Regions from separate parts of the Paenibacillus sp. MAHUQ-45 genome, predicted to be linked through region 2. Evidence: riboswitches for the same ligand, from Rfam matches in the RefSeq annotation. Region 2 holds a riboswitch; each other region holds the start of a gene.
What was found. Region 2 has a riboswitch for cyclic di-GMP ahead of AC3Y23_RS19345 (glycosyl hydrolase). Riboswitches for the same ligand answer to the same signal wherever they lie in the genome.

Region 1: it holds a riboswitch for cyclic di-GMP, as region 2 does, so the genes downstream of both, AC3Y23_RS03750 (thiamine pyrophosphate-binding protein) here and AC3Y23_RS19345 (glycosyl hydrolase) in region 2, are expected to answer to the same signal.
Region 3: it holds a riboswitch for cyclic di-GMP, as region 2 does, so the genes downstream of both, AC3Y23_RS21800 (anti-repressor SinI family protein) here and AC3Y23_RS19345 (glycosyl hydrolase) in region 2, are expected to answer to the same signal.
Region 4: it holds a riboswitch for cyclic di-GMP, as region 2 does, so the genes downstream of both, AC3Y23_RS11805 (flagellar assembly protein A) here and AC3Y23_RS19345 (glycosyl hydrolase) in region 2, are expected to answer to the same signal.

The regions. Positions count from the first base shown of each region.
Region 1 covers NZ_JBYUPV010000002.1:9,738-12,864, reverse strand. Annotated here, with positions in the region: gene AC3Y23_RS03760 (methyl-accepting chemotaxis protein) at 1-557, shown strand, start outside; gene AC3Y23_RS03755 (hypothetical protein) at 574-840, opposite strand; cyclic di-GMP riboswitch class I at 1,128-1,220, shown strand; gene AC3Y23_RS03750 (thiamine pyrophosphate-binding protein) at 1,407-3,044, shown strand; gene AC3Y23_RS03745 (carboxymuconolactone decarboxylase family protein) at 3,060-3,127, shown strand, end outside.
Region 2 covers NZ_JBYUPV010000009.1:34,470-37,596, forward strand. Annotated here, with positions in the region: gene AC3Y23_RS19340 (sugar phosphate nucleotidyltransferase) at 1-1,124, shown strand, start outside; cyclic di-GMP riboswitch class I at 1,292-1,372, shown strand; gene AC3Y23_RS19345 (glycosyl hydrolase) at 1,383-3,002, shown strand.
Region 3 covers NZ_JBYUPV010000011.1:64,937-68,063, forward strand. Annotated here, with positions in the region: gene AC3Y23_RS21785 (TasA family protein) at 1-466, shown strand, start outside; gene AC3Y23_RS21790 (TasA family protein) at 538-1,125, shown strand; gene AC3Y23_RS21795 (helix-turn-helix domain-containing protein) at 1,307-1,636, shown strand; gene AC3Y23_RS21800 (anti-repressor SinI family protein) at 1,742-1,894, opposite strand; cyclic di-GMP riboswitch class I at 1,922-2,006, opposite strand; gene AC3Y23_RS21805 (2-oxoglutarate dehydrogenase E1 component) at 2,527-3,127, shown strand, end outside.
Region 4 covers NZ_JBYUPV010000004.1:223,962-227,088, reverse strand. Annotated here, with positions in the region: gene AC3Y23_RS11810 (FUSC family protein) at 264-1,364, shown strand; cyclic di-GMP riboswitch class I at 1,676-1,767, shown strand; gene AC3Y23_RS11805 (flagellar assembly protein A) at 1,869-3,127, shown strand, end outside.

The sequences.
Region 1 (3,127 bases), on a different contig from region 2:
TCACCATGATTACCAAGACAATTACCGAAATTGCGGAACAGACCAACCTGTTATCCTTGAATGCTTCCATCGAAGCTGCCCGTGCCGGAGAGCATGGCCGCGGGTTCGCCGTGGTCGCCCACGAAGTTCGCAAACTGGCTGAGGAATCAACGGCCTCGACCAAAGAGGTCTTCAGCTTGGTGCGAAGCATTGAAGCCGATATCAAGGAAGCCATTGCGAATATTACCATCAATGAGGAAGTCGTTCAGGTACAGAATGAAATGATCATTCAGACTGCACAAATTTTCGGGCAAATTGTCCAAAGCGTACAGTACATTACCGAGCAGATCGCCGCCTTCTCTTCGGAAAGCGATCTGATGCTGGACAGTGCCCTGAAAATCTCCTCTGCGATCGAGAACATCTCCGCCATTACCCAGCAAACAGCGGCCAGCACTGAAGAGGTCTCTGCATCGATGAGTGAGCAGATCAATGCTCTGGAATCTGTTGCAGAAGAGAGTGAAAAAATGACGTCAGCCGTCTTCCAGCTACAAAAAACGATTCATATTTTTAAATTTTAGAATTTGTCATCAAAATTTAATTTTTGTTCCTTTCAGCACAAAACTGCCGTATAAGCTCTATTTTATACGGCAGTTTTTCAAACTTATGAAACGTTTGCATTATATCGCTTTCAGACCTTTCCGTAAAATTCATACTCACAAATAACGATTCGCCTTCTCCCCTCTCAAGCATCCTACTTTTAACCCACTCACTTCCATTATAGTTTAGAAAAAAATAAGTATTTGGATTCAATTCTTTCATTAAAAATATCACGGCAAATGATGAGTCAACTAATTTCTTCAATTATTATCTAATCTTCTCCATCCAATTGTTTTGATCCAATTTGCATTTTTGCACCAACCCCTCTAGTCAAATATTCCATACTGACCCAATTAATAGTTTATTTTCGCTCTATTTTGTAACCGCATTCTAATTTACAATACCCCCTTGGATACATTTTAAATTAAAACTATATCCCTATTCTCTTTCATTTTTTTCGTCAAATTCCGAGTTCATTTGTGTAAAATATATTGACAAAGACGAGCTAGGAATATAATGTAAAGGAAAATTATTCTTATAATTAGTTATATAATTTATATGGGCAAAATTCCTGAAAAGGAATGACGCAAAGCCATGGATCTACAGCCTCATTTTTCTGAGGCCATGACTGCCAGGTTGCAGAGAAAACCAGGAGGATCGACTTAATCTTGCGGTCTGAGTGGCGGTTTTTTGCTTCCAACCTGTGCTCCATTATTCGAGCACAGGTTTTGTTGTTTCTTTATACCCGTTTGTATCGTTCTAATCATTTCGCATCACCAGAACGATAATATATTTATCTTTTTACTTATCCCAATTCATACACTTGAGAGGTGTTTTTTTTGAAGACAGTCGCAGATTTTATGGCGGAGGCACTACGTAATCTCGGAGTAACCCATTCATTTGGTATTATTGGTAAATCCATTTGTCCTTTAGTTCTAAAGATGGTGGATTACGGTATTGAGTTTATTCCTGGAAGACATGAATCCAGTTCCGGGTTTGAAGCCGCAGGCTATGCCCTTAAGACTGGCGGACTAGGTGTTGCTTTCGGAACATCCGGTCCCGGAGGAACGAACCTACTGACTGCAGCGGCCCATGCCAAAGCGAATAACCTTCCGGTACTATTTATTACAGGTCATCAATCCATAAAAGAATTAGGTATTCCGCAATGTCAGGATTCTTCCTCATATCTGGCTGATCTTGCTGATATGTTCAAACCGGCTACTCTATTCAGCAAGCTTGTAGAACGTGGCGATAACTTCAGTACCATTTTCAATCATGCTATCTCGATTGCTCTGAGCGGTAACCGTGGTCCCGTTCATCTTTGCTTGCCTTTCGACGTTCAGACAGAACTGCTGGAAGAATTCCCGGTAGTCTATCCAGAGCGCGAATCGTTCGTAAGCATCTCCAATTTTGACCGTGTAATCAACGCTATCAACAATGCTGAGAACCCACTGATTATTGCGGGTAAAGGTGTTAACCGTTCCGGAGCTCATAAAGAGCTGATCGAATTGGCTGAAACCTTCAACATCCCTGTCGTGACTTCTCCTGGCGGCAAAGGTGCTATTCCTTGGGATCACCCGCTGTATCACGGTCCTGTCGGTGTCGGCGGATGCACTCATGGTGATGATCTGCTAAATCGCAGCGATTTGTATATTGTACTGGGCTCCCGCCTGAGCGATATGACCATCTGTAATCTCAAACGTGAGAACCATCCAGAGACTTTAATTCAGTTCGATAGTGATCCTACGTTTGTGGGCAAAATTCTGACCTCCCAAACAATACCGGTCACCGGGGATCTGCGTGATAATCTTGTGTATTATCTTGAACACCTGGATAGAGATTCTGTGACCAAACGTACTACCGAAAGCTTTAACTATCGGGATGAACTGCCTGAGCTCCCTGGTCTCTCTCTGGCTTCAGTCATGAATGTGATGAGTGATCTGATTCCATACAACAACACTATGTTCGTGGATGACGGAAGCCATGGCTTTAATGCCGTTAAATGGTATAACGTTAAAAAACCGGGCAGTTTTGTGTTTGATGCCTATTTTGCCTGCATGGGCAACGCCATTGGCATGGCTATCGGCGCCAAGGTTGCATCACCGGATGAAACGATCTTCTGTGTGACTGGCGATGGATGCTTTATGATGCTCGGTGCAGAGATTAATACAGCAGTATGTAAGGATATCCCGGTTATTTTTATCGTTGTGAACAACATGCAACTGGATATGGCGCTTAAGGGAATGCAGAAGACTACGGGCCGAATTGACGGAACCCTATTCGAAGTCCCAATGGACGCCGTGAAGTTTGGTGAATCCCTTGGAGCAAGCGGATATCGCTGTGAGACGTTGGAACAATTCTCCGCTGCGATCGAAGATGCGGTAGCCTTGAACAAGGTTGCAGTAATCGAACTGTTGACAGACCGTGACGAAGTACCACCTACTGCACACCGTGTAGTGAATCTTTAATTAGGGGGCCAATTTATGAGCGACAATTTGAACAACAACATCAAAAGTGGTCTGAACCACTTTGCTAACTTATCAGGGGACTA
Region 2 (3,127 bases):
AGCGCCGCGATACCTTCCCGGCTATTGCGCTGACAGCAGCCTATTTATATACCGTGGCTGGCGTGTCGCCTGCCGAGACGGTGGCTATTTTGCCAGTGGACCCTTATGTTGAGGCTGCTTTCTTTGAAACGGTAGCCCAGCTTGAACATACGATGGAGGAGAGCGGCGCTAATCTGGCGCTGATGGGTGTGGTGCCTGAGCATGCTTCGGAGAAATACGGATATATCATCCCGACCTCCGATGAGCCTGCGGCGAGCGGCTTTATGCAGGTAAGCCATTTTCAGGAGAAGCCGGATCGCGTGCAGGCGGAGAAGCTGATCAGTCGCAATGCGCTGTGGAACTGTGGTGTGTTTGCTTTCCGTCTTGGCTATTTGCTGGATATTTTGCAGCGTAAAGGGCTGCCTCTCAACTATGAGGAACTGCAGAAGCAGTATAAACTGCTGTCCTCCATCAGTTTTGACTACGAAGTGGTAGAGAAGGAAGAACGGATTGTTGTGCAGCCGTATGATGGATTCTGGAAGGACCTGGGCACGTGGAATACATTGACGGAAGAGATGAGCAGCAATCATGTCGGCAAAGGGGTTGTTACGGCTGATTCCGAAGGCACCTGCCTCGTGAATGAACTGGATATTCCGATTACGGTCATTGGTGCAAAAGATCTAATTATCGCTGCCAGTCCCGACGGAATTCTCGTAACCCATAAAGCGGAAAGCCCACGGATCAAAGAAGTGCTGAAGTCGTTTGATCAGCGCCCAATGTACGAGGAACGTCGCTGGGGTCATTATCGTGTCATTGACTATGTGAAATATGAAGAAGGCAATGAGGTGCTGACGAAACGGATTTGCATCTCACAAGGGAAGAATATCAGCTATCAGTTGCACCGCAAGCGCAGTGAGGTCTGGACCATTATCAGCGGGGAAGCCAGCATTGTTTTGAATGAGAAAATGTATAACGTAAAGGCGGGCGATGTGGTTCGCATTCCGGAAGGCACCAAGCATGCCATTCTGGCTTTAACGGACGTGGAGTTTATTGAAGTGCAGACAGGCTCTGAACTGGTAGAGGAAGATAATATCCGTATCACCCTGAATTGGGATGATATTGAGCTGCATCAGTTTATTTCCTAGGACCGGATTCGAGCGTAGGGGAATTTAGTAGAACAAACTATCTATTTAACCAAATGCGAAGCTTTTAAAACAGGTATAAAGACTCAAAAATGATATTTTTTTCATAAATGCACTAAAAAATAATTAAATAGCGTCGATATTTACGGTAAGAGGGATAGATCCTTCAATAACGAAAACGGCAAACCTATCGAAAGATAGGGACGCAAAGCTATAGGGCCTTTCGCAAGAATGGCAGCCTGGCTACCGAAAGGGAGATGTATGTTGAAAGCTTACCGTAAGTATCGTTTGTTGCGCGCACTCCTGTCCGTTGCTCTGTTTCTGACGACCCTTCCACTGAGCGTGGGAATCGTTCCGTCTATGGCAGGAGCTGCAGGCTCCGGTACTCCGGTGAATCCCGCTGCCTCGCCCGAAGCTGTAAAATTACTTAACTACATGTACTCTTTATCCGGTAAAGGAATTATTGCAGGGCAGCATGACTACCTGGAGAGTCCCGATGAGTTCAATCTCAAGCTGCAAGATACCAGCGGTAAATATGCCGCACTGCACGGTTACGAGATGGGCGCTATCAGCGGGCAGAATGAGAGCCAGGTTGCCTGGTATCGTCAGAATGTAGTGAACAGCGCCATCAGTTGGAGCAAAAGCGGCGGAGTAGTCGCCATGACCTTCCATCAGAGCCTACCGGGAACCAGCTATGATTGGTCCAATGTCTCCAGAAGTCTCAGCCAAGCGGAATTCAATAAGTACGTTACACCAGGGACGGTACAGTACAACAACCTGATTGCCGAACTGGATAAAGTGGCGATACCTTTGAAAAGCTTACGTGATGCAGGGGTACCTGTATTATGGCGGCCGTACCATGAAATGAATGGAGATTGGTTCTGGTGGGGAAAGAAAAATAATTTCGCTGCACTTTGGAATATTATGTATGACCGTTTTGTTAACGTTCATAAATTGAATAATCTGCTGTGGGTATGGAGTCCGAATGCCCCGAATGCCTGGGCGGATCCGTATGCTCTGACCTATCCGGGTGCGGATAAAGTAGACATTCTCGCTGCAGATATATATGAGAACGATTATAAACAAAGCCATTACGACAGTCTGCTGGCGCTGGCGGCCGGGAAGCCGATCGGTATCGGAGAGAACGGGGAAATGCCAGACGTAGCCAAGCTGAGAGAGACCCAGAGCAAATGGACCTTTATGATGACCTGGGGAAAAATGCTATACGATAATAACCACACTGATGATATTAAAGGTTTTATGAACAACAGCTACACGGTAACCAGAGACAAATTTGCGGCTGGAGCGGTACCGGCACCTACGCCACCACCGGCTCCTCCAGTACCCGCTGTTACGCCATCAAACACACCGAAACCTCCTGCTGCACCAACAGGGAATACTGGAACAGGGGGAAAGCATACGATGGCGAATGGGTTAACGGGGGAATACTTCAACAATATGCAGCTTTCCGGTACGGCGGTTCTTACCCGGAATGATGCAGCGATTGATTATAACTGGAGGCAGGGTTCACCGGATGTAGCCTTGCTGGGTGTTGATAATTTCTCTATCCGTTGGACGGGGAAAATCAAACCGCTGTATAGCGAGAATTATCAGATCTACACTGAATCCGATGATGGCATTCGGGTGTGGATCAACGGGCTGCCGATCATTGACAGCTGGAATAATCAAAGCGGGACTGAGCATCAGGGGAGCATCGCCCTGAATGCCGGGGAGCTGTATGATATCAAAGTGGAGTATTACGAGAATCTGGGTGATGCCCGAGTGCGCCTGATGTGGGCAAGCCCTAGTCAGGTGAAGGAAGCCGTTCCGACCAGCGCATTGTTCGCGAGCGTGGACGGAACTGAGAACTACGTTATCTAGTCCTTACGCATTTAACGGATCACAGCAATGAGATTCTTTTCAGCCGATCGGTAGCCCTGCTCTTTGGCAGGGCTACTGAACTATAGGCTCCCGGGATAAGAAGACAATTGTCCTTGACGGAGATC
Region 3 (3,127 bases), on a different contig from region 2:
ATTGAGCTTGGATTCTGATCCCTCTGTGATCGTGGACCTCAACAATCTCAAGCCAGGTGATATCATCACCAGAGACTTCAAGCTGAAGAATAGCGGCTCACTTGATATTTCCCAAGTGCTGCTGAAAACGGCAACTGAAGTTATAGACGTGAACAATGACAATGGAACCCATAACTTGAAAGATGACATCGTGGTCACCTTCCTGGTTAATAAAGACAAGATCACTTCTCCGGTTCTGATTAAAAAACTGTCTGAGCTGGAAAACCTTTCGCCTGACCTTGTAAAAGCAGGCATCCTTGGTTCAGTTTTCGGCGAAAAATCAGGGATCAAGGCAGGAACTCTGGATAAGCTGTCTGTTCAGTTTGCCTTTGTCGACAACCTCCAGCCTCAGAACTACTACCAGGGAGACAGCCTGAAATTGAAGTGGACCTTCGAGGCTAAACAAGGCGCTGGCGAATACAAGTAAGCCGTTCGATCTCAACGCATTAACTATTTTGTCTACCATTTTATTAACCATATAAGAGGAGGAATTTATTCATGGGTATCAAAAAAACATTGGGTCTTGGCGTAGCAACGGCGGCTTTGGGATTGTCTTTAATCGGGGGCGGCACCTTCGCTTACTTCAGCGATACAGCGGAAAGCACAGCAACTTTCGCCGCTGGTACGCTGGATCTGAATACTAATCCTGAGCAAAATGTGAACCTGAGCAATCTGAAGCCAGGTGACATCGCTGTCCGCAACTTCACTCTGCAGAATAGCGGCTCGCTCGACATTAAAGAACTGAAGCTGGTTACTACGTATATCGTAACTGATACTAACAGCAACAACGCCGGACAGGATCTGGGTGCTCACTTTAAAGTAAAGCTCCTTGACAGCAGCTATACTAGCGGCTCAATTGCTGGCCATGTCGTTGCCGAAGCAACACTCAAGGATTTGCAGAGCAATCCAGGCTACGATTTGGTAGCCAATGCCTTCCCAGGCGGCATCTCCGCAGCCCAATCCAAGACGCTCAAATTAGCCTTTGAGTTCGTTGAGAACGGCCAGGATCAAAACATCTTCCAAGGTGACAAACTGGACGTGAAGTTGACCTTCAACGCCAAGCAAGGCGCCGGAGAATTAAAATAAGTCTGATTCCTAAAAACTACCGGCATCTCTTACACCCTTCACCGGGCTAAGACATGCCGGTTTTTGCTCCAATCCCCTCCTCTTTTCTCCTCTGAACAGCAATGTGTCTTTGTCCGTTTCAAGGAAATTTGTTATACTTATACAAAAAGTACGGAGGGGCGTTGTCATCGTGCCTGATAATATGGGAGGGCGCATCCATGAACTCCGGGTCGAGAAGGGCTTATCCTTATCCGAACTTGCGGACAAGGCGGATGTGGCCAAGTCGTACCTGAGTAATGTTGAGAGAAATATTCAGTCCAACCCCTCTATCCAATTCATTGAAAAAATTGCCGACGCACTACAAGTATCTATTCACGTGTTGCTATATGGAGACCTCTCCGACACTGAAGAGACGCCGCTGGATTCGGAATGGTTCCGGCTCGTGCAAGAGGCAATGAGCTCCGGCATCAGCAAGCGGGAGTTCAAGGAATTTCTAGATTATCAAAAATGGCGTCTTGAACAAAAGGATTAAAGATTTCGGCCCTGAGCGCTTCAATAGCTTGGGGCCCCATCATATAGAGAAGGGCACAGCATATGCTGTGCCCTTCTCTATATGTATCTGTTATGATTCAAGCTGCTAAATAGCCTTCAAAGCCTTCTCATTAAAGAAACGGCGAATCTCCTCCGCCTTGATGCCCGCCTTCTTGGCACTCAGCAGCAAATATACCCATTCTAAATCCAGATCAACTGTCTGCAGTTCTCCGTTGTTCCCCTGGTTGGACTTATCCAAAAAATCTCCTCCTAAGATTTCGCGTCCCCAGGCAGTCCGGCCGTCGTAGTATTTCTACCTTAGACCCGAGACTTTGTGCCCCTGCCTTTCAACAGGTTTACCCTTTACTGGACCCTTTACATGAAAGGATCTGGCTAGAAATTATTATTAAAAACCATACTGCAATAACATTATACAAGAAAGAATCGGAAAAGTGTGTCGTTTTCTGGGAATTTCTAAGGTGAGAAATGTAAAAAGTTTAGCTCTTTTTGACTAATACCTGTCCAAGTTGAAACCACCTGTACCCAATGCACAATTTTGAACTTATTAATAATTCTACTAACCCAAAATAGACTAATTATAGAACCATTAACCCATATCCGAGCATTGTAATCAGGTTTTATAAAAAAAACGAGGACTATCGAATTATTTTAATAGTTACACTTGTTGATGTAATCTATTTATGGCGCTATGGCATCAATGACCAGGCTGAACCATACCGTTTTGCGATTGGATTGGACGAAAGTATGAATTGATTAAGGCCACCGAAAGTAGCACAATAGTAAGGAAATGAAAACGCAACCATCACAGCTCCGAACAAGGCCCATACCAGCGCCCCGCGTTTGGAGTTCATCCGTTAGGAGGATGTATTCATGGCAGCCAAAGAGCCCTACAATGAATCTGTTTGGAGCAAATATTATGGCCCCAATCTGGGCTACATTCAGGAGAAGTATGAGCAGTTTGTGAAAGACCCCTCCTCAGTTGAAAATAATTACCGTGAACTTTTTACTGTTTATGGCCCGCCTCCCCTGGCGCCGGATGCTGAACCAGCTCCGCAGCCTATCGTCTCGGGAGATGCAGTTTGGCTTCGCAAGGCTGTCAAAGCCTCTAAGCTAATCGCTAACATTCGTATATATGGCCATTTGGCCGCCAATATTGACCCGCTGGAGCGGGATCACAATCCTATGACAAAATGGCTGAATCATGAAACGTATGAATTGACGCGAGAGGACCTCATGGCCCTCCCTGCTTCACTAATTTGGGAGAATGTCCCGGATAATATTCAAACCGCTTGGGACGCCGTTCACCGGATGCGCCAAGCCTATACACAAACTATAGCCTACGAATTTGGTCATGTGCATGATGAACAGGAACTTCGCTGGTTGAACAGCCAGGCGGAGTCCGTTAACTCACCTGCGCCATTGAATACCGCCGAACGCAAGGATTTGCTGAATCGGCTAATTCAAGTGGAGC
Region 4 (3,127 bases), on a different contig from region 2:
TTTACCCGCTTCCTGCGGGGAACAATCGATATCGGCATGCCCAGTGCGGATAAGCGACAATTCCTCCTTTCGTTCGACACTCCATATAGGTATAGCATAATAGATAGCTTCCCCTTATGCGATAGCTTAGATTGTTAACATCCCCCAGAAACTTAACAACTTCGTAAAACTTATCAGGATTTTCGTCAAAAATGAGGTGATATAATGAAAACGGATGAAAGTTAATTGATGTTTTCCTATTTTTGCGAAAGAAGATGAAGAACATGAACGAGGGGTTACTGGACCGCCTTGAGAAATTTGGTTTTTCCCTATATATGATACGTGTGACGCTAGCTGCATCGCTCTCTTGGGTGGTGGTGCACAGTCTTTATAGCAATCATTATCTGTACTTTGCTCCGCTAGCTGCCATTCTGATTACCCAAGGTACTGTTAAGGGCTCTGTAGAAAAAGGAATCTACCGGCTCCTCGGCATCATTCTTGGCGGGATCGTCGCTCTGATCGTCGGTAAGTTCTTTGACATAAGCGGGCTCTCTATCCTGCTTATGCTGCTCATCGGCATTGGCATCGCCACCGCCTGCCGCGTGAATATTCAGGCCGTGACCCAAGTAGGCGTCACCTCTGTTATGGCCCTTTCCTTCTATCAAAACGATTATGTAGTCTCTAGAATATTCGAAACCTTCATCGGCGTACTGATTGCCGTCCTCATCAATATGATTATCGTTCCGCCGAAGGGGTTCGTCAAGGTAAAAGCCTTGGCACTTGAAGGAAGCCTGCTGCTCGCAGATGCACTGAGAGGACTTGCCGCCGGAGAACAAAGTACGGAGAAGGGCAAAGCCGTATCGAAACAAGCCGGGGAGCTGCTGACACGAAGCCGCAAGCAACAGAAAGAGATTCACTACACACTATCCCATTACCAATGCCGTAATGAATTGCACAAGCTGAGCACAGCTACTACTCATCTGAAAACCGTTCATGCCTATGTGAAGGAAATTGCCGATGAGATTGCTCTGCTTCCACCGCATTATGCAGCTGCAGAAGGGCTGGCTGGTTCGCTGGAAGCCACCGCGGATTGCATCGCACTGTACGGAACGAAGACCCTGTCCGATATCGAGTGCACCCGTTCCCTCCCAGACGCCCTGCGCCATGCACGGGAATTACAGCTCTCTTGCTTCTCAGAGCTTCAGAGACATTGCCCTCTGACAGCCATGCGCGATCTCGGTGCAGTGTTCTCCCACTTGAACCGGGTGCTGGAAGAGGTGGAGCGGGCGGAATATGCCACCTGTTCAGTTGTACCGCATGAGGCCAAGACCAATATCGCACAAGGTATTCATTACATGAAAAAAGGACTCTCCCAAAAGCTATAAACGGGAGCGTCCTTTTATTTTACTAAAACCATCTTACGCGTTATAATTAAGGAAATGTGGAATATATAGGTACTTCTGTGGACTATTTGATCCCATGAGAGACGTCCCGGGCCATCCGGCTTAGACGCCTCTCTTTTACATGTGGACGGTCTGGGTGAATTTATTTATTTTATATTGTCAATTCGTTACTTTAGCACTAAAATTAAAAGGATTTAATGCCGACAATTTTATATATACGACGTACCGGCGCCTTCTTTTTTTGTCGATTTTAGTCGATTAAAGTGCCTGATGCTGAGTATACATCATTGATCCATTTTTAAAGGCAAACTATTCGAAAGGGTAGGACGCAAAGCAATGGGCCTAAGAATGCACAAGCTGCATTTATGGTTGCCAGGCTGCCAATTAGACGCCTGCATGGCGGATATCCCTAGCGGATATCGCATCTTAACCCGGTGCTCTCTATGTACAGATGCCTTTGATTATACAAAGAAGCGAGGTAACAGAATGTCGCAACACCCTAATCGAAATGACGTAAAAGAATTTGCCCGGCCATTGCCGATAGAGCCCTCCGAACAAATCTTGAATAGTGCTCCACAATCTCTACCACTGGACGACACGAACAATAAGGACGGCATCATCATTATTCAAAATAATCAATTTTTCATCACCTCACCTTTATCTGGCGGCAAACCTGCTGTCATCTCTCCCGTTCCTCCCGTTGTCCTTAGGAAGAACCGGCAGATCATTACTGCCCCTACCGAAGTATTGTCATCCGACCGCCTGGAGTGGGAGATTGAAGAGCCCGCACCGTATGAGATTACAGTCTCCGAAGACAAGTTATCGGCTTTCCTTACCCTGCGACGGTTGGAACAGTACGCCTGGCGCCTGAAGGATTGTGCAGCCACGAATAACATTGCGGTTAGTGCGGAGCAGGACAAGAAAGCCCTGCTGTCTACAGTCCGCATCGAACAGGTCCTTGCCGACTTTGACAAAAAATCCATCTCCCAGAATCTCAATATTCCAGCGATTTACGAGGCATTGAACCACCCTACCGGACGGCCTGTCCGTGTAGCGGAAGGTACCGCGCCCAAACCCGCGATCAATGCAAGAATCGAGATCCCTTTTTCCGAGGAAGCCCTGACCGCAGAAATCTTCCATAGAAACGTGAGTGGACAGGAAGAGCAGAATTACCCGGACATCCCAGAAGTCCAAGAGGGCGACATCGTAGCTATCAAGCATCCACCCATCGAAGGGGTTCCCGGATATGATGTGTATGGACATCTGCTGCCTGCTGCCCCACCTGAGGATTTCCAGCTTATAGCCAAGGAGCATACACAGCTTATATCCGGTCTGAAGGTCATGGCGCTTCGTACAGGCAGACCCCGCCTGACAGGAGTGAAGGGCAGAACCTTTGACATTGCCGCAGCGCACAGGGTTCTGGGGAATGTCAATCCTGAGACCGGCCACATCGTATTCCCGGGGGACGTTGCTGTTCACGGCGATGTGGAAGAGCAGATGATTATTGAAGCGATTGGAAATGTCTATATTTACGGAAACGTGAAGAATGCGACCATCGTTGCAACCGGGAGTATTTGGATACATGGCGATGTGGTGGAGAGCAGACTGTATTCGGGATATCATGGAGTTTTGAATAACCGACTCTACCATCTGTCAAAACAGATCCTAGAGGAAGGCAATCTGCTACGGAAGGCAGCCAAGGTGTTGGCCAAAAAGTTAGAAAACCGCCAACAGCCTGTGAATTA